One region of the Paenibacillus sp. FSL R7-0273 genome, then DNA from elsewhere that is predicted to be linked to it. Evidence: riboswitches for the same ligand, from Rfam matches in the RefSeq annotation. Region 1 holds a riboswitch; each other region holds the start of a gene.

Evidence for each region. Region 1 has a riboswitch for cyclic di-AMP ahead of R70723_RS00495 (C40 family peptidase). Riboswitches for the same ligand answer to the same signal wherever they lie in the genome.
Region 2: linked by a shared signal. The riboswitch ahead of R70723_RS02345 (hypothetical protein) and the one ahead of R70723_RS00495 (C40 family peptidase) in region 1 are both predicted to bind cyclic di-AMP.
Region 3: linked by a shared signal. The riboswitch ahead of R70723_RS27840 (KamA family radical SAM protein) and the one ahead of R70723_RS00495 (C40 family peptidase) in region 1 are both predicted to bind cyclic di-AMP.
Region 4: linked by a shared signal. The riboswitch ahead of R70723_RS17030 (APC family permease) and the one ahead of R70723_RS00495 (C40 family peptidase) in region 1 are both predicted to bind cyclic di-AMP.

The regions. Positions count from the first base shown of each region.
Region 1 covers NZ_CP009283.1:99,633-103,843, reverse strand. The annotation lists gene R70723_RS00505 (M1 family aminopeptidase) at 1-197, shown strand, start outside; gene R70723_RS00500 (hypothetical protein) at 209-1,039, shown strand; cyclic di-AMP (ydaO/yuaA leader) riboswitch at 1,264-1,402, shown strand; gene R70723_RS00495 (C40 family peptidase) at 1,475-1,903, shown strand; cyclic di-AMP (ydaO/yuaA leader) riboswitch at 2,285-2,429, shown strand; gene R70723_RS00490 (C40 family peptidase) at 2,435-2,926, shown strand; gene R70723_RS00485 (GNAT family N-acetyltransferase) at 3,191-3,676, shown strand; gene R70723_RS00480 (c-type cytochrome) at 3,802-4,158, shown strand.
Region 2 covers NZ_CP009283.1:532,736-536,946, forward strand. The annotation lists gene R70723_RS02335 (TraB/GumN family protein) at 1-1,143, shown strand, start outside; gene R70723_RS02340 (hypothetical protein) at 1,276-1,482, shown strand; cyclic di-AMP (ydaO/yuaA leader) riboswitch at 1,494-1,692, shown strand; gene R70723_RS02345 (hypothetical protein) at 1,800-2,219, shown strand; gene R70723_RS02350 (glutaredoxin family protein) at 2,345-2,584, opposite strand; gene ytxJ (bacillithiol system redox-active protein YtxJ) at 2,581-2,907, opposite strand; gene R70723_RS02360 (ThuA domain-containing protein) at 3,072-3,713, shown strand; gene R70723_RS02365 (CHAD domain-containing protein) at 3,834-4,211, opposite strand, start outside.
Region 3 covers NZ_CP009283.1:6,496,341-6,500,551, forward strand. The annotation lists gene R70723_RS27830 (copper amine oxidase N-terminal domain-containing protein) at 1-644, opposite strand, end outside; gene R70723_RS27835 (cysteine hydrolase family protein) at 800-1,291, opposite strand; cyclic di-AMP (ydaO/yuaA leader) riboswitch at 1,442-1,585, shown strand; gene R70723_RS27840 (KamA family radical SAM protein) at 1,728-2,891, shown strand; gene R70723_RS27845 (DUF6612 family protein) at 2,966-3,865, opposite strand; gene R70723_RS27850 (beta-galactosidase, LacZ type) at 4,072-4,211, opposite strand, start outside.
Region 4 covers NZ_CP009283.1:4,031,909-4,036,119, reverse strand. The annotation lists gene R70723_RS17045 (ATP-binding protein) at 1-780, shown strand, start outside; gene R70723_RS17040 (thioredoxin domain-containing protein) at 874-1,629, shown strand; gene R70723_RS17035 (disulfide oxidoreductase) at 1,626-2,060, shown strand; cyclic di-AMP (ydaO/yuaA leader) riboswitch at 2,287-2,446, shown strand; gene R70723_RS17030 (APC family permease) at 2,582-4,211, shown strand, end outside.

The DNA.
Region 1 (4,211 bases):
AGAAATCGACTGCCTTCCAGCTGTCCTACAAAGCCCCGCTTGCCTCTGTGGACATTGACCCCGGACACTCCATTCTGCTGGAGGCTAAGCATCTGAATAACTTCATGCTGGCCGAGCTTGCGCCGAAGACGCTCTCGCGCTGGACGCTAAGTGTAACCAAACTGCTTGAAACTCTGCTCGGAACTCTAGTCTGGTGAGGTGAAGGATAGTGAAAAGAGCAATTTCCCGCAGCTGGATCAGCATGAAGGAGCAATTTTATATACTGATTCTGCTATTTATCTACCGGCTGCTCTGGGGCTATTTTTTGTACAGGTTCGTCAGGTCTGCTGTTATCCCGGTGCTGCTGCGTTATCCGGATACCCATGCCGGAGGCAGCGGCCTGGGCAGGCTGCTGTATTATATCGAGGGTCAGGCTGCTCTGGGCAGTGACCCGGGGGTCCAGCGCTGGCTCTGGATGTTGCTGGGGCTGTCGCTGCTGCGGCTGCTGGTATCCCCGTTTATCCGCGCCGGACTGCTCCATGAGCTGCATCAGGAGCGCAAGGGTGAGCGCGGCCTGTTCTTTTTTCCGGGAATGAGGCTTTACGGGCTGCCGGTATTCGTCTTCAGCCTGGCTGAATGGGCACTCTCCGCGCTTCCGCTATACTGGCTGCTGCCCAAAATGTATACGCTGCTGTTAGGCGGGCTGTTAGATTATAAGCTGCTTCTGAGGCTTCTCCCTTATCTGCTGGCCTGGATGCTCTATCTGTATATTATTCGGACTGTACTGCTATATATGCAATTCGGTTATACTGCCGGCACAGGCATGTTCTCCGCGCTGCCCGCTTACCTCAGGCTGCTTATTCCATCTACCGGGGCAGCACTTGTGCTTGGCGCAGGAGGGCTGCTAACCTGGCTGCTGTGCGCGGTAACGGGCCTGTTCTATCCCGGACTGCCTGCGCTGCTCCTCCGGCAGGTTGCACCGCTCCCCTCCACCCTGTTCAAAATGTGGGGAATCGCCGCCCAGTACCACCTGTGGAGCAGTAAAACATTCCCACAATAATTTTCCGCCAAAACGGCATATTAAAAGAGTCACTGCCTCTGTTTCAGGGGTGTGACTCTTTTGTGCTTAGCAGCCGCTTTACAGTGCATTTGCAAAACATTTAAACCTCTGTTACAATGATGCCTGTACCACCGGTAACAACTTTGTAATCTTTTGAAACTAATTTCGACTAACTGTATGTACCTTATACACTTCAACATTGCCAATCAACAGTCACTGTTCTGGTGCATAAAACGCCAAATTCCCAGCACCGGGAAGTGGGGGAACCATATTTTGGGTGAATTGATCTCGCTTTAGAGGGGTCATAGGGGAACCTTCTACCGAATCCTTAAGCTAACCTCGCAGGCCTTGGAAGGAGTACATCTTTTGAAAAGTCACACATCATTTCGTACACATCTAAAAAAGAAATGCACCGCAGCAGCACTGGGTCTTGTGATGGTATTCACTATGGGCGCCACAAGCGTCTCAGCTGACTCCAAAATGGACGCAGTTATCTCCAAAACGATCGGAGTTTCTTACAAAACTGGAGGGACAAGCACCTCTGGCTTCGATTGTTCCGGTTTCACCAAGTACGTATTTAAGAACATCGGCCTTACGCTGCCCCGCACCTCGAAAGCGCAGTACAGTGTAGGCACAGCCGTTTCAAAAAGCAATCTGCGTGCCGGCGATCTTGTATTCTTCAATACGCTGGGCAACGGAGTTTCCCATGTCGGTATTTATGTCGGTAACGGAAAATTTGCACAGTCCTCCAGCTCCAAGGGTGTAACCATCAGCTCGCTGAGCCAGGCTTACTGGGCCAACCGCTACGTTGGCGCCAAACGCGTAATGAGCACAACAGCTTACCAGGCTGTCGCTTACGATTGAACCTTCCCCTTATTACAACCTCTGACACATAATTGTAACTTATACTGGCCCGGACTTGATTATTGCCGTAATCAGCTCCGGGTTTTGCCTTTTTATTTCCTTATTATTCCTTTTACACACATCTGGGCCTTATGAAACACCCCTCTTACTAAAAGTTCCAATATTATTTCTGAAAAAGCTTACTTTGCACGTAAATTCGAGTCTTTTTAAGCACCCGCTTCTCTTAAAAAGCGCAAATATTATGCATTAATATGTTTTAAGTGATTGCCAACAGCCTCTGTCTTTGCTACAATTATCGCAGTGAGCTTTTAGTAACATTTTTGTAATTATTCAACCGTGTTTTACAAACGTTTTGTCATAATGTTCTGCCAGCTAATCTAATCAACAGTCGTGCCGAGTTCCCTTACGAAATAAGGGAAACGGGGGAACCGATTTTGGGTGAATTGACCTCCTATTCACAGAGGGGTCATAGGGGACCTTCAACCGAACCCTTAAGCTAACCTCGTAGGCATTTGGAAGGGGTATTTACTTTTGAAGAAGAAGTTAGCCGCCGCACTACTCAGCTTTTCTATTATGCTTACCATTGGAGCAGCAAGCGCTTCCGCAGATTCCAGGATGGATAAAGTCATCGATAAGGCCATCGGAACCAAGTATGTTTCCGGCGGAGAATCGACTAACGGCTTTGATTGCTCCGGCTTCACGATGTACGTATTTGATAAGATCGGCATTAACCTGCCGCATCAATCCGGCTCCCAATACCAGATGGGCACTGCGATCTCCCGTGATAATCTCCGGGAAGGCGATCTTGTATTCTTCAATACAAGCGGCCGCGGCGTATCCCATGTCGGCATTTATGTCGGTAACGGCAAATTCGCACATGCTTCAAGCTCAAAGGGCGTAACCATCAGCTCGCTGAGTGACAACTACTACGTCAACCGCTACGTTGGCGCCAAACGGATCATGAGCACAGATGCTTACCATGCAGTTGCAACAGATTCCGAAGAAAATGATGATGTTCAATAAGTAACGATAAAACGGGCGCTTTTCCAGGATTTTTGCCGAAATCTTGGAGGGGGCCTGTTTTTTTGTCTATAAAACTACTTACCCCTCCCCTCACGCATAAAACACCTTAAAACCCTATTTTCCGCAATTTCATAAAATATTATTGGCGGTTTGTCAAGTTTCTGCCTGCTGCACCAAATTCCTGAGTTGAACCCGCCCTGTTATGTATATAATTAAGTATACGGTATAGATTGAATCGTCCCCTGAAAGGAGGCCTGTGGCCTTATGAGCAGCACCCCAGTTACTTTTTATGTTGTGCCAATGGAGACCAGTCACGCCGAGGATATATGCGGATGGGATTACAGGCCGCCCTATAATATTTACGGATGGCTGCCGTGGGAGCAGATGCAGGCGCTAGGCATAGAATTTGGCGACCCGGTACTGCGCAGCGAGCAATATATATCCGTTGTGGACGCCCAAGGCGGCCTGTGCGGCTTCGCGCAGCTGTTTCCGATGGAAGGCGTGGTCCGGCTCGGCATCGGCATGCGTCCTGAGCTGTGCGGACATGGACGGGGGCATTCTTTTATGAATGCAATCCTTCAGGCTGCTCTGGAGAGATATCCGGACCGGGAGATTGACCTGGAGGTGCTGACCTGGAATCAGCGGGCCATCCGGACCTACCAGAAATGCGGATTTACGATTACAGATACGTATGAACGCCGTACTCCCTCCGGAGACAAGCCATTTTACTGCATGGTTTATAATAAATAACCGGTTCCGGGAATATGCCAAATAGCCGCAGCCAAAATTGTTCAATTATTTGACACATCCTCTATGATAACGCTTTACCATTCGGTATAATGAAGAAGCAGCTTACATGGAGGGGACGGATGAAGATGCAGAAATGGATGATGAGCGGTTTATTTTTTGCCGCCTGCGCCTTTGCAGTAGTGCTCTTGTTCACATTGCCCGGCAAAGAAGAGGTCGCGGAAGAGAATAAGCCTGTAATGCCTCAGGTAACCCTGGATACCGCAGGTGCGGAGGCCGCTGTCAAAGCCAATTGCATTTCCTGTCATGGTGATCAGCTCCAGGGCGGTGCAGGCCCAAGCCTGCAGCATGAGGGCAGTGAACGGGATGCCGAGGGCATTTACAGTATCGTCTCCAAGGGGCGCGGACAAATGCCGTCCTTTAAGGAGAAGCTGGCCCCTGAGGAAATCGCCAATATCGCCCTGTGGCTTGCCGAGAAAAAGTAACCCGTAGCTGATTCATACAAATGCCCGTACAAGGACTCCAGCCGGTCCTTGGT
Region 2 (4,211 bases), 430 kb from region 1:
CCGGCAATAAAAGTGAACAATCAGGTCGTGGAATACAAGGCAGGCGCACCGGTCAACAATCAGGGCACTACGCTTGTTCCGCTTAGAGCTACGCTTGAAGCGATGGATGCCCAGCTGCAGAATGCGGCGGGCGACACAATCTATGCCATTGTTGACGGTAAGTCCGTTACTCTGAAAAGTAAGCTTACCGTAATTAACGGCGTGACCTACGCACCTATCCGGGTTCTAGGTGATGCCGCGGGTTACGAGGTCAGCTGGGATACGCAGACCCGTACGGTTGTTCTGAAGACCAAGACTACAGGCAGCGGAAGCCAGAGTGCTGTAAGTACGCAAGGCGGACGCGGCTTCATGTGGGAAGTCGAAAGCAACGGCAACACGGTGTATCTGGTCGGCTCCATGCATATTGCCGATGACAGCTTCTATCCGCTGAGCAAGGAATTTGAAGAGGCTTTTGCCGAGTCTGATTATCTTGGTGTAGAAATTGATATCAGCAAGGCGGCTGATGAGGCATCGCAGAAGCTGGTTCTGGAAATGGGGACGTATCAGGACGGCACGACGCTGAAGGATCATATCTCCGGCGAGACATATGCCAAGCTGGGTGAGGTGCTTAAGGAAGCAGGTGTTCAGGCCAATGCGCTGGACCAGTTCAAGCCTTGGGTGGCAGAAACGACACTCAGCAGCCTGAAAGCAGCGACGGCCGGCTACGAGGCTTCAGCCGGAATTGACTTGTACTTCATTCAGAAGGCGATTGAGCGGAAAATTCCGGTTGTGGAGCTGGAATCCTATGAATCCCAGCTGGGTATGTTCAACAACTTCTCCAAAGAGCTGCAGGAGGCTAATCTTCTCGCAGCAATAGAGAATTATGATGTGATTGATCAGAGTGTAGATATGATGGCCGAGATCTGGAAATCAGGCAATGATGAGCAGCTGCTGCAGCTGACCAACAGCTTTGCCGGAGACGCGGAATACTACAAGGCGATGCTGGTTGACCGCAACATCGGTATGGCTGACAAAATTGACGATTACCTTAAGAACGGCAAGAATGAAGAGTATTTCATTGTAGTCGGTGCGGCGCATTACCTGGGTGAGCATGGCATTATCAAGCTGCTCCAGGATAAGGGTTATACTGTGGTCCGGAAATAACATATCAGCAGGAAAAAAGGTGCCCATCCGGAGAGGATCGGCATCTTTTTCTTGATTAGCGGCAGCAGGACTTGCGAGGGGCTGGTGATCCGGCCGCCGATAGTGTACCCTTAGTACTAAGGAGTGGTAGTCTTGAACCTGAATGTAAAAACCCCGGTATTAGTTACCGGTTCCGCCCTGCTGATCGTAGCCAGCAGTCTGCTTCAGCCGGATGGCAGCACCCTGCTGGGTGCGTTACAGACCCTGCTGCTGGGTCTGGGAATCCTGGGCTGCCTGATGGCTGTCCTGCGGTTCGTAAAGAGCAGCAAGAAGAGCAGCGGTAAAGGGAAAAAGAGATAAAAGATAACTACATATGAAATCCGCTTAATTTCCGTAACGGAAAGCGGGGGAACCAACAACCGGAGGCTGCGGGCAAGCAGGCGGGGCCGGTTATGGGGTGAATCCTTGAGTCTGTGAGAAGCGCTGAAGCTTCCTGCAGAGGACAGGTAGGGCGACTCTCAACGCCCGAATCCGGCAGCTAACCTCGTAAGCGTATTGCAGAGAGGATCAGTATATTGTGACCGTTAACCGGACCGCAAAGGGAATCCTTTGCGGTTTTTTGCTGTTTTCTTATAGAAAAATTTAGATAAAGAAGTAAGAGGGAAGGGGAGACGAAAATGGAGATGGCAATGGACGCTCAGGAAGATTATATCCTCATTTGTGCGCCTACGAAGGCGGGAGAGCATTTTATTAAGCTGCTGATTGCGAAGGGGGCAAGGTTTGCGGGGCTTGCCAACAATCCGGCTGAGAAGCAGCGGCTGGCGGAGCTGGGGGTAGAGGTGATTTTTGAGGTGGACACCCGGCATCTGCATACCTGGCTCAGACCGCCGTTTCCGGTAGGCCGGATCTATCTGTTTGAGAGCAGTGTCGCATTATGCTGCCGTTATGTGCAGATGTGCCGGACCTGGACGACCGGGCCGATTTCCGTGATTACGACCTCCATGCGGCCAAGGCTGGTCTATAAAGGGCTTGGAGCCGACAATGTCATCTATAGCCACAGCGGGCATGTCAGCCATCTGGCGGCAGAGTGTGAATAAGGGGGCACTGGATGTAGCGGGCCAACCGTGTGCAGATTCTGCTATATGGTTTAACCATAAAAAAAGTATTCCCCGGGCTTCGGACCAGGGAATACTTTTTTTATGACACTGGGTACTAAAGGCTGTTATCTGGCAGCGGCGATCAGTTCCTCAAGCTCAGGAAGGTTGAAGCCCTTGACGGCCCGGTCACCGGATACCGTTACAGGAATGCCCATAAAACCAAGCTTTTCAACTTCCTCCTGATAGACGGCGCTTGCCATAATATCGCGTACTTCAAAAGGAATTCCCTGATTGGTCAGCAGCTGCTTAACCTGATTGCAGTCACTGCAGCCTGCAGTGGAGTAGACGATTACAGGCTGGCTCATTTATCAACGGCCTCCTTGATGGCAGAGCGGGTGATTTTCCAGTGGGAGGTGTTCCAGCTCACATCGCTGCCTTCCAGCAGAAAAATCTGCGGGGATTCATGCTTGATGCCGAACTCCTCGGCAATCTGATTGGAGACCGGACGGTCTTCAATGACATGGACAATGGCCGCCGGTGTATCCGAGCTTTGTACATAAGCCTGGAATTCCTCATGCGCCTTAGCGCTGATCGGGCAGGTAGTGCTGTGCTTGAAAAGCAGCTTTTTGCCGGGCTGGCCGACATAATTATGCAGTTCATCAGAAGTATGCAGCTGTTGAATAGACATTGTATATCACCCTCCTGTAATAAGAAATGAAACCTGTAAGGATGATTGTAACATAGTTCAAAATTAAAGCAAAAGCCGTTTGTAAAAACATGGAGGAAGTGCTAAGGTGAATGGGACGTAACATGAAATGAAACAGTTTAATGGATGGAGAGGTGTCATTATTCATGTCTGAATTGAAAGCCCTTGCAATCGGCAGCTATACAGCGGTAAAGTACCACCCGTTTGCCGGAGTCGATCAGGAGCTTCAGCAGATCCTGTCGCCGGAATTTACAGTCGATGCATCTGAGGATTTCGGGCTGCTGAACCCGCAGAGTCTTAAAGATTATTCCCTGGTGGTCTCTTATACGGAGTTCTCCGATCATAAAATCGCGCCTGCCCACAGCGGGGCACTGCTGGCTTATGTTGCCGGAGGCGGCGGCCTGCTGGTGGTTCATAACGGGATATCCATGCAGCGCAATCCGGAGCTCGGTGCAATGCTGGGCGGGCATTTTACCCATCATCCGGACTATACAGCCCTCGGGCTCAATATACCGGCAGCCGTGCGGGAGCATCCGATTGTGCAGGGAATTGATGATTTTGTGATTGAGGACGAGCCTTATTATTTCGATATGCACCCTTATTTTGAGACAACGGTGCTCGCAGAATATCTGCACGGCGGAGCGATGCGGCAGGCGGCCTGGTGCCATGAGTTCGGACTTGGCCGGGCGGTCTATCTGATGCCGGGTCATCATCTGCCGTCCTTCTCGGTTCAGCCGTTCCGCAAGCTGATCTCAAGAAGCGCGATGTGGGCGGGCAGGCTGATCTGACCCTAAGACCGGAGGAGGCGCTGCTGAAGCAGAGCGCTTCTTAGGGGGGCAGAACAAAAAGGCGGGAAGTCGCATGCCGGCATGCGCTTCCCGCCTTCGTTATATTTTGATAGAGCAAGCTTACTGTTCACCCGGCACGGCACGGGGCTTCCCGGCTACCGGTACAACCTCGTTATGATATAGCGCTTCCAGCACCTCATTCTTAAGACTGTCTGTGAAGGCGCTCCAGGTCTTTTTGCCGACGCCCAGCTCATCACGCCCTATAGACTGTAAAGTGTCCAGCCAGACCCGCTTATCGTTAATGATGCCAAGCTGCTCCTGGATGCTCTTGTAATATTCCTCATGGGTATGAAATTTCTGATTAAGTGCAAAACCAGCGGCATTTGCCGTATAACGCAGCTCCTTGGCGGCAATTCTCAGGTCGTGCAGCGCTTCAAAAGCCTCGGCAGATTCCGCCTCTGGCCCCTTAAACAGCGCCTTGCAGGTTTTTTTCTGCTG
Region 3 (4,211 bases), 890 kb from region 1:
ATGTCCTGGAACATTGCATAATGGTTATCGGTGAGCAGCAGAAGCTCCGTACCCTTACCTACATTCTTAACCTCAAGACCATGGGTATAAATCAGATCAGCAAACGGCAGTTCTCCGATCAGCACCGGCTTTCCGGAAGCAGAGATACTATAGAAGACATTGCCGTTCTTTTGTGACACCCAGTAGGTTCTGCCTTGAGCCGAAGCAACCGAATAACGTAGCTCATCCACAATGTTCAAGCTGCCGCTGTCCTTGTCATAAACCGTTTTGCCGCCCAGCAGACTGACTGCTGATACCAGCGGTACATAGATTTTACCTTTGAGAATATGCGGCGCCTTAGTCAGGCTTGCTGCAGTACCGTCTACAGTTGCGCTAACAGTACCGGCAGTCAAAGCAACCTCGCGGCCGGGACGGATCAGCTTAGCCGACCTCGTGCTCTGATTCCAGGTAAGGGCGTAGCCCATCGTCTGTGCCAGCTGCTGCAGCGGAACAAGCGTAGTACCAGAAGTAACTACCTGGCTGCGGCCCAGTGAGGTCTCTTTGTAATTCAGCTGAATAACGCTGGCCGAGGCTGCAGATGCTGCTCCCGGACTTAAAGCAATAGCCGCTGCCAGAATGCCGGCAGCCAGCTTCCAATTTTTCATTATGTAAGTCTCCCCTATAATAGAATAGCTTCTGTACTATTGGACGAGCGTAAATGGAAAAAGTTTCAATATACAAGAGGCTTTCTCCAAATAAAAAACACCCCTCCGTTCCGCAGAGCTACTGCAGACAAACAGGGTGTCGTTGGTGTTCAATGCTACTGGTTAATCAAATATGGAATCACCGGATACGAGATCAGATTACGGTCTCTAGAGGCAGCAGTGATTACGTCGCTGTATGCGCTCAAAACGCCATTTTGCAGCAGAACCGGACGGAAGCCCCGCTCGCTTGCCCCGTTGTAGGTAAACTGCACGCAGTGCTCCATCGAGAAGCCGGCGATGATCAGCAGCTCGACACCATGGTCGTTCAGCAGCTGCTCCAGCCCTGTTTTCCAGAATGCATTAGAGTGCTCCTTGGTTACCTTCAGATCACTGTCCTTCACCTGAATTTCCGGAATGATATTGTAGCGTTCCCTGGTAGCTTCCTCTATGCCCTCAATATCCTGAATGTGAATGACCAGCTGATCCTTCTCCCGGAGCATGTCTGCGACATAATTAATATATTCACAGCCGCGGTCCAGCGTCTTCTGATCGACCGAATCCCGCACATAGATTTCCTGCATATCAATAATCAAATAACCCAGCTTCATCAAGGTCCTCCTTGTTGTAAAAAGATATGCCGATATCGTACAACATAATCAGACGGAATACCAAATAACGTTTAATTAAAACTAAACTGTAAAAAGATAGCCTTGCAGCTGACGCCAACAACTTTGACTTAAGCAAACTTTGCAGGTTATACTTGAACTACGCTTAATTTCCAGCATTTCCAGCTGGAAAGCGGGGGAACCAGTCAATTGGGGCGAATCATTGAGATCAGCAATGTAGGGTACCATCTTACCCGAGTCCGTCAGCTAACCTCGTCAGTAGTGGATGGGTCTGCTTTTTTATGTTTCTAATAACATGAGACCCTTGTGCTAAGGGTCTCTTTTTGTGTTCTTTAGAGACCCTGCTGGCTAACAGTTTGGCTTTTGACATCAAGGCTCCCTATTGTCTCGCCATTCTGAGAACAAAGGAGAGATTCATGTGCAAAAGGTACGATACATAACCGACATTAACAAAATGGAAATACTGCCCGAAGCAGAAAGAGCCCGGCTCAAGGAGGTCACGGACAAATTTGTGTTCCGGGCGAACGACTACTATCTGTCCCTGATAGACTGGGAGGACCCGGATGATCCGATCCGCAGGCTCGTTGTTCCCGGAGAGGGAGAGCTCATGGAGTATGGGCAGTGGGATGCCTCCGATGAGGAAGCCAACTATGTGGTGCCGGGCTGCCAGCATAAGTACCGGACTACCGCCCTGCTGATTGTCTCCGAGGTCTGCGGGGCCTACTGCCGCTATTGCTTCCGCAAACGGCTGTTCCGCAATGATGTCAAAGAAGCCTCCTTCGATGTCACCGCCGGAATTGAGTATATCGCCGCCCATCCGGAGATCAACAACGTTCTGCTGACCGGAGGCGACAGTCTGATCCTCTCGACAACCAAGCTGCGCTTCATCATTGAGAGCCTGCGGGCCATCCCGCATGTTAAAATCATCCGCCTCGGCTCCAAGCTGCCGGTATTCAATCCGATGCGTATCTCCCAGGACCCCGAGCTGCTGGAGCTGATCCGCACCCACTCTACTGTAGAAAAACGAATTTATATTATGGCGCATATTAATCATCCGCGGGAAATCACACCTGAGGCCAAGCGGGCCGTAAGAGCCCTGCATGACGCCGGGGCAATTATCGTCAATCAGACTCCGGTGCTTAAGGGCATTAACGATGACCCTGCTGTTCTGGGTGAGCTGCTGGACCGCCTGTCCTGGGCCGGAATCACGCCCTACTATTTCTTTATTAACCGGCCGATCGCCGGCAACCGTGAATTCGTCCTGCCGCTTGAGCAGGTATACCGGATCGTCGAAGAAGCCAAAGCCCGAACCTCAGGCCTCGGCAAAAGAGTCAGGCTTTCCATGAGCCACTCCTCCGGCAAAATCGAAATTCTGGCCATTGAAGACGGCAAAGCCTATCTTAAATACCATCAGTCCCGTGATCAGGAGTACGGAAAATTCATGATCCTCGACTGCCCGGAGGATGCCGAATGGTTCGATGACCTGCCGGGGAATGAGCAATACTGGAGCAAGCCTGTGAAGAAAAGTACGGGTGTCACTGCATGTAATGCAGCGTTACAGGAGACTGTTATTGCGAAGTAAGACTCACTATTAAAACAACGATAGCCCCGGAGATTGGATTATCCCGGGGCTGTTCAATATTTCCGCTATAAGCTCTACTCCAGCTCAGCCGGTTTAACAATTGCTGGGATCTTATTATTCTTGGAGTATTTCGCTTCAATCTTGGTAGTGTATGTATCCTTCGCTCCGTCAGCTGCTAATACATAGCTCAGGTCAACAGTCAGCTTCTCTGTCTGCCATGTCTTGGTATTGACGAATACCTTCCAGGTTACACTCTTCGGCTGCAGGGTCTCCCCATCCCAAAGATTCTCCTGATCATATAAGGTAATGACCGCCTTAGCTGCCGCCGGATCAGTCAGTGTAAACTGCATAACAGTCTGTGTTCCGGCAGTACTTATTTTCATGGATTTTTTGTAGGCTTTGACGGAATCCAGCATGGCTGCAGGATCATACTGGCCTTTGGAGTAAAAGGTATTCCACTCTGCCTTCTCCAGGTCAATCCAATACTGCGCCTCAGGATCAATCGGCTCTCCGTCGCCGTCCGTTACAGTATCAGTATTGCTAAGCTCTTCACTACTTTCATAGTCTCCTTCAGAATCTGCGATAAGCTCGCTGCCGTCTACCAGATAGTAGGACTCCTTATCATTTGCGTACAGCTCATAAGAAGTCTCCAGCAGGCTGACTTTTACACTTCCTGCTGCAGCAAAGGCAGGCAGGCGGTTAATATCCAGATTGAGCGTGTTGGTATTGCTGATCTTCACGCCTCCGCTTTGTACATCCTGTTTCTTGGTCACATCAATGTGAAAATTCTTAAGTGTCTTTGCTGCTGCAGTTACCTTGCTGATCACCTGATCGGCCGTTAATGCTTTAGCCGCAGGAGCCTTGGCAGCCGCTGCCGACACTGTATCAGAGCCGGACACCCCTTCAGCCGCTCCCGACAGCAGCACAACCCCCGCTACCAGACTTGTGCCGATTGTTTTTAGTACCCTTTTCATCCCGAATCTCCCTCTCGGATTGCAATGCCCGCCACAGCAAACCTCTCCCAAGGCTGCCCCTCCGGCTATCCGATCATAGTATATTTGCCATGGGCACTTGTCCCACCATTAATCTATCATGGAGATAATTTCCTGTAAATGATCAAAAGCCGGCCCCGCTCTGAATACCATCAGAGCGGGGCCGGCTTCATTTCTACAGCATTACATTAATTCTCTCCCAAACCCAAACCGGACAGGAAGAATTCATATTCCAGCGGCTGGTCTGCAGGAATTCTGTATTCCGGATGGACCGGTGCGCCCCAGCTGTCGTCACCGCCGACGCCCATTTGTCTGCCGGCAACAGTTA
Region 4 (4,211 bases), 3.4 Mb from region 1:
GCAGAAAGCGCGGACCGGATCAAAAGCGAGTTCCTGACAACCATGAGCCACGAGATCCGTACGCCGCTGAACGGCATCATCGGGATCAATCAGCTGCTTGCCGAGGATGCAGTAAATCCGGAACAGCAGGAGCTGCTGCAGCTGCAGTTTAACAGCAGTCAGGCGCTGCTGAATGTCATCAATGATGTACTGGACTTTTCCAGGCTGGATTCGGATGGTCTGCAGCTGTGCAGTGAAGCATTTCCCCTGCAGGGCTTGCTTGCGGAATGCTCCGGGCTGTTCGAGGCCGCGGCCAAGGAGAAGGGGCTGCAGCTCCGGATGAATGTGGATGGAAATGTCCCTGATTATGTAAAAGGAGACAGCCTGAGAATCCGCCAGATTCTGGTGAATCTGATCGGCAATGCAGTCAAATTCACACCGGCGGGTGAGGTGGCGGTGCATGTCGGATTCAGCCGTTCGCAGGGAATCGAGGGAGAATATACCTTCCGGATCAAGGACACCGGTATAGGCATTCCTGCTGACAAGCTGCCCTTGTTGTTTCAGCCCTTTACCCAGCTGGATGCCTCGTATAACCGGCTCTATCCCGGAACCGGTCTGGGTCTTGCCATCAGCAGAAAGCTGGTGGAGCTGATGAACGGACGGATTATTATGTATTCCGAGCCGGGCAGCGGGACGGAGGTTGTCTTCAGCCTGAAGCTTGAGTCCGCAGTGACGGAGCCTGAGCAGTCTCAGGACTTCGAAGAGACGGTCTCCCTGGAGCTGAATACGGAGGCTGTGTAAGCCCGGGTTTGCCAAAGTGAGAACTTTAATTATATAATTTTAAATTATATGATTCATATTTAAGCGGTCCTCAGGACAGAAAGGAACTCTCACTTGGGCAAAAACAAACGCAAAAGCGCTGCACTTCCTGCAAAAAGCAAAAATGAGCAGCTTGTAGCGCAAATGGAGAAGCAGAAGAAGAAAACACTGATAGTGATTGTTGCTACGATCGTGCTGGTGGCGGTTATTTTTGCCGGGCTATTCATGCTGGCGAACAAAGACAGCTCTACAGCAGGCACAGCAGCTGAGCCTGTTGAATTCAATTACAGCACTCTGACAAGACTCGGCAGTGAGGATGCTCCGGTCAAAATCGTCGAGTTCGGCGATTATAAATGTCCAGCCTGCGCCCAGTTCGCAGGTGTAATCAAACCGCAGCTGGTGCAGGAATATGTCAATCAGGACAAGGCAGCCCTGTATTTTGTAAACCTGGCTTTCCTCGGGCCTGATTCCACAACGGCTGCCCTTGCAGCATTGTCTGTGTATAATCAGAACAGCGATGCCTTCTGGAAGTACTATGATGCAATTTATGCGAATCAAGGCGATGAGAACAAGGAATGGGCTACAGCCGATTTCCTGGTTGAGCTGGCACAGAAGGAGAATCTGCAGATTGATTATGATCTGCTCCGCAAGGATATTGAAGAGAAGACCTACAAGAGTCAGATCGACAGTGAAATTCAGCTGGCAACAGCATCCGGTGTATCCTCTACGCCATCGCTGTTTGTGAACGGGGTAATGGTCGATGAGCCGTTCAATATGGAGGCGATTGACGCCCAGATTCAAGCCGCGTCCAAAGCGGTGAGTGCCGAGTGACAAGCTTTACTGCCTTTTGCCGGCGACATTGTCTGTATCTGGCCTGGTTTGTATCCATCATTGCTGTGGCCGGAAGCCTATACCTGAGCGAAGTTTTGAAGTTCGAGCCCTGCAAGCTATGCTGGTTCCAGCGTATCTTCATGTATCCGCAGCTGTTTCTGCTGGGAATTGCCACATACCGGGGGGATAAAAAAATTATCCCCTACGTATTGCCGCTGAGCATCATTGGCGGAAGCATCTCCATCTATCACTATGCGGAGCAAAAGATTCCTGCACTGAGCAAGGTGCTTCCGTGTACGATAGGCGTTCCCTGCAATGAGGATTATATTAATCTTCTCGGCTTCATCACCATTCCGCTGATGGCCTTGACCGCCTTTGTTCTGATTACAGTTCTGCTCTGGACAGGGCGCAAGGAAACCGACGCAGAATAAGCTGCCGGCAGGCGGGCTTTAAACGCTGATCATTCCTGATTTTTTTGTCACAATTAACATCCAAAACACGCTAAAACCAAGGTACAAAGGGATAATGCAAGAGAATGAAAGATCTCTTCATCCCCGATCTTGGAATTGCGGGTTTTGGATGTTTTTTCATGTCTTTTCATTTGTTTCACAGCTTTACTGGAAATGATTTGTAGACTATCATTAAGCCTTGTGAGAAGTTGAATATGCGCTGAATTTTCCGCAGGGAAATCGGGGGAACCATACTTGGCCGCAAGGCCGACGGGGTGAATCGGAAGCAGGCTCAAAAGCCTGCAGCCGTAGGGCTTTCCACAGCCCGAATCCGCCAGCTAACCTCGTAAGCAAAGGTGGGATAATGACCATGCCATAAGCATGCGGATCATTTCCGTAGGCTTATTTTTTTGCCTGCATTTATGAAAATCCACCTATGAAAGCGATGAAAACAGCGCACGGTATAACCGGTTCAACTAACAAAGAGAGGAACTGTTACAACAATGGTAAGCAAGGTAAAGCGGCTATTGATCGGGCGTCCGATGAAATCCAATGAGCTCGATCAGGAAAAGCTATCCAAGGTGAAAGCGCTGGCTGTCCTGTCTTCTGATGCGCTCTCGTCAGTAGCCTACGGAACGGAACAAATTCTCCTGGTGCTGGTGGCTGCAGGCTTCACGGCCATCTGGTACTCACTGCCAATCGCGCTTGCCGTACTGGGCCTGCTGGCCATCCTCATTTTATCCTACCGGCAGACGATCTTTGCTTATCCGCAGGGCGGCGGGGCCTATATTGTAGCTAAAAGCAATCTCGGTGTCCCCACCGGCCTGTTAGCAGGCGGCTCGCTGCTGGTCGATTATATTCTTACGGTTGCCGTCAGCGCCTCGGCGGGCACGGACGCGATCACATCCGCTTTTCCAGCCTTGCATGATCATACTGTACTTATTGCTGTATCCGTCATTTTGCTGCTAACGATCGTCAATCTGCGCGGGGTTACGGAATCGGCCTCTTTTATCGCAATCCCGGTATATTTATTTGTCGTTTCGATCTTCTTTCTGATCGGTGCCGGGGTGTTCAAATATTTGACCGGCGGCGCCCATGCCAGCGTTCCTGAAATCGGCTCGGCCGTGTCCAATGTCAGCCTGTTCCTGCTATTGAAGGCCTTCAGCTCCGGCTGCTCAGCCCTCACCGGGGTAGAGGCGGTATCCAATGCCATCCCGAACTTCAAGGCTCCTGCGGAAAAAAATGCTGCCAAAACGCTGATGATGATGGGGCTTATCCTCGGTCTGATGTTCACAGGTATTACCCTTCTGGCTTACTGGTATGGGGTTACCCCGGATGAAAAAGCCACAGTAGTGTCACAAATTGCGGAATCAACCTTTGGCCGCGGCGGTTTGTACTTCTTCATTCAAGGGGTTACAGCTGTCATCCTATTCCTGGCTGCAAATACGGCTTATTCGGCGTTCCCGCTGCTGGCCTTTATGTTTGCCAAAGACAAATATCTGCCGCATGCGTTTATGGTGCGCGGAGACCGGCTGGGCTTCTCTAACGGGATTATTTTTCTCGGCGTCCTGTCGGCAGTGCTGGTAGCCGCTTTTCACGGAAATACTGAAGGTCTGATTCCGCTGTATGCAGTCGGCGTATTCATTCCGTTCACGCTGTCCCAGCTCGGCATGATGGTCCACTGGTTCAAAACAAGACCCAAGGGCTGGCAGAATAAGTTTGCGGTTAACACGGTCGGTATGCTGACCACACTTACGATCACCCTGATCTTTATTATTACGAAATTCTCCAGTGTATGGATGGCGTTCATCTTCCTGCCGGTGGTTATGTTTGTCTTTCACCGGATTCACCGCCATTACCTCAATACTGCGGATCAGCTGCGGATTTGTCCGGCAACCGACAAGCCCTGTATTAAAGGCAGCACAGTAGTCGTTCCTGTGGCGGGTGTGACGCGCGCTGTACTGCATTCGATCAGCTATGCCAAGTCCCTGACGGATAATGTGGTGGCTGTATATGTTGGGTTTGATGAAGAAGAGATCCACAAGATGGAGCAGAAGTGGGAGGAATGGAATCCGGGCGTGCGCCTGATCGTTCTCCGTTCCCGGTACCGGAGCATCATCCGTCCGCTGGTGA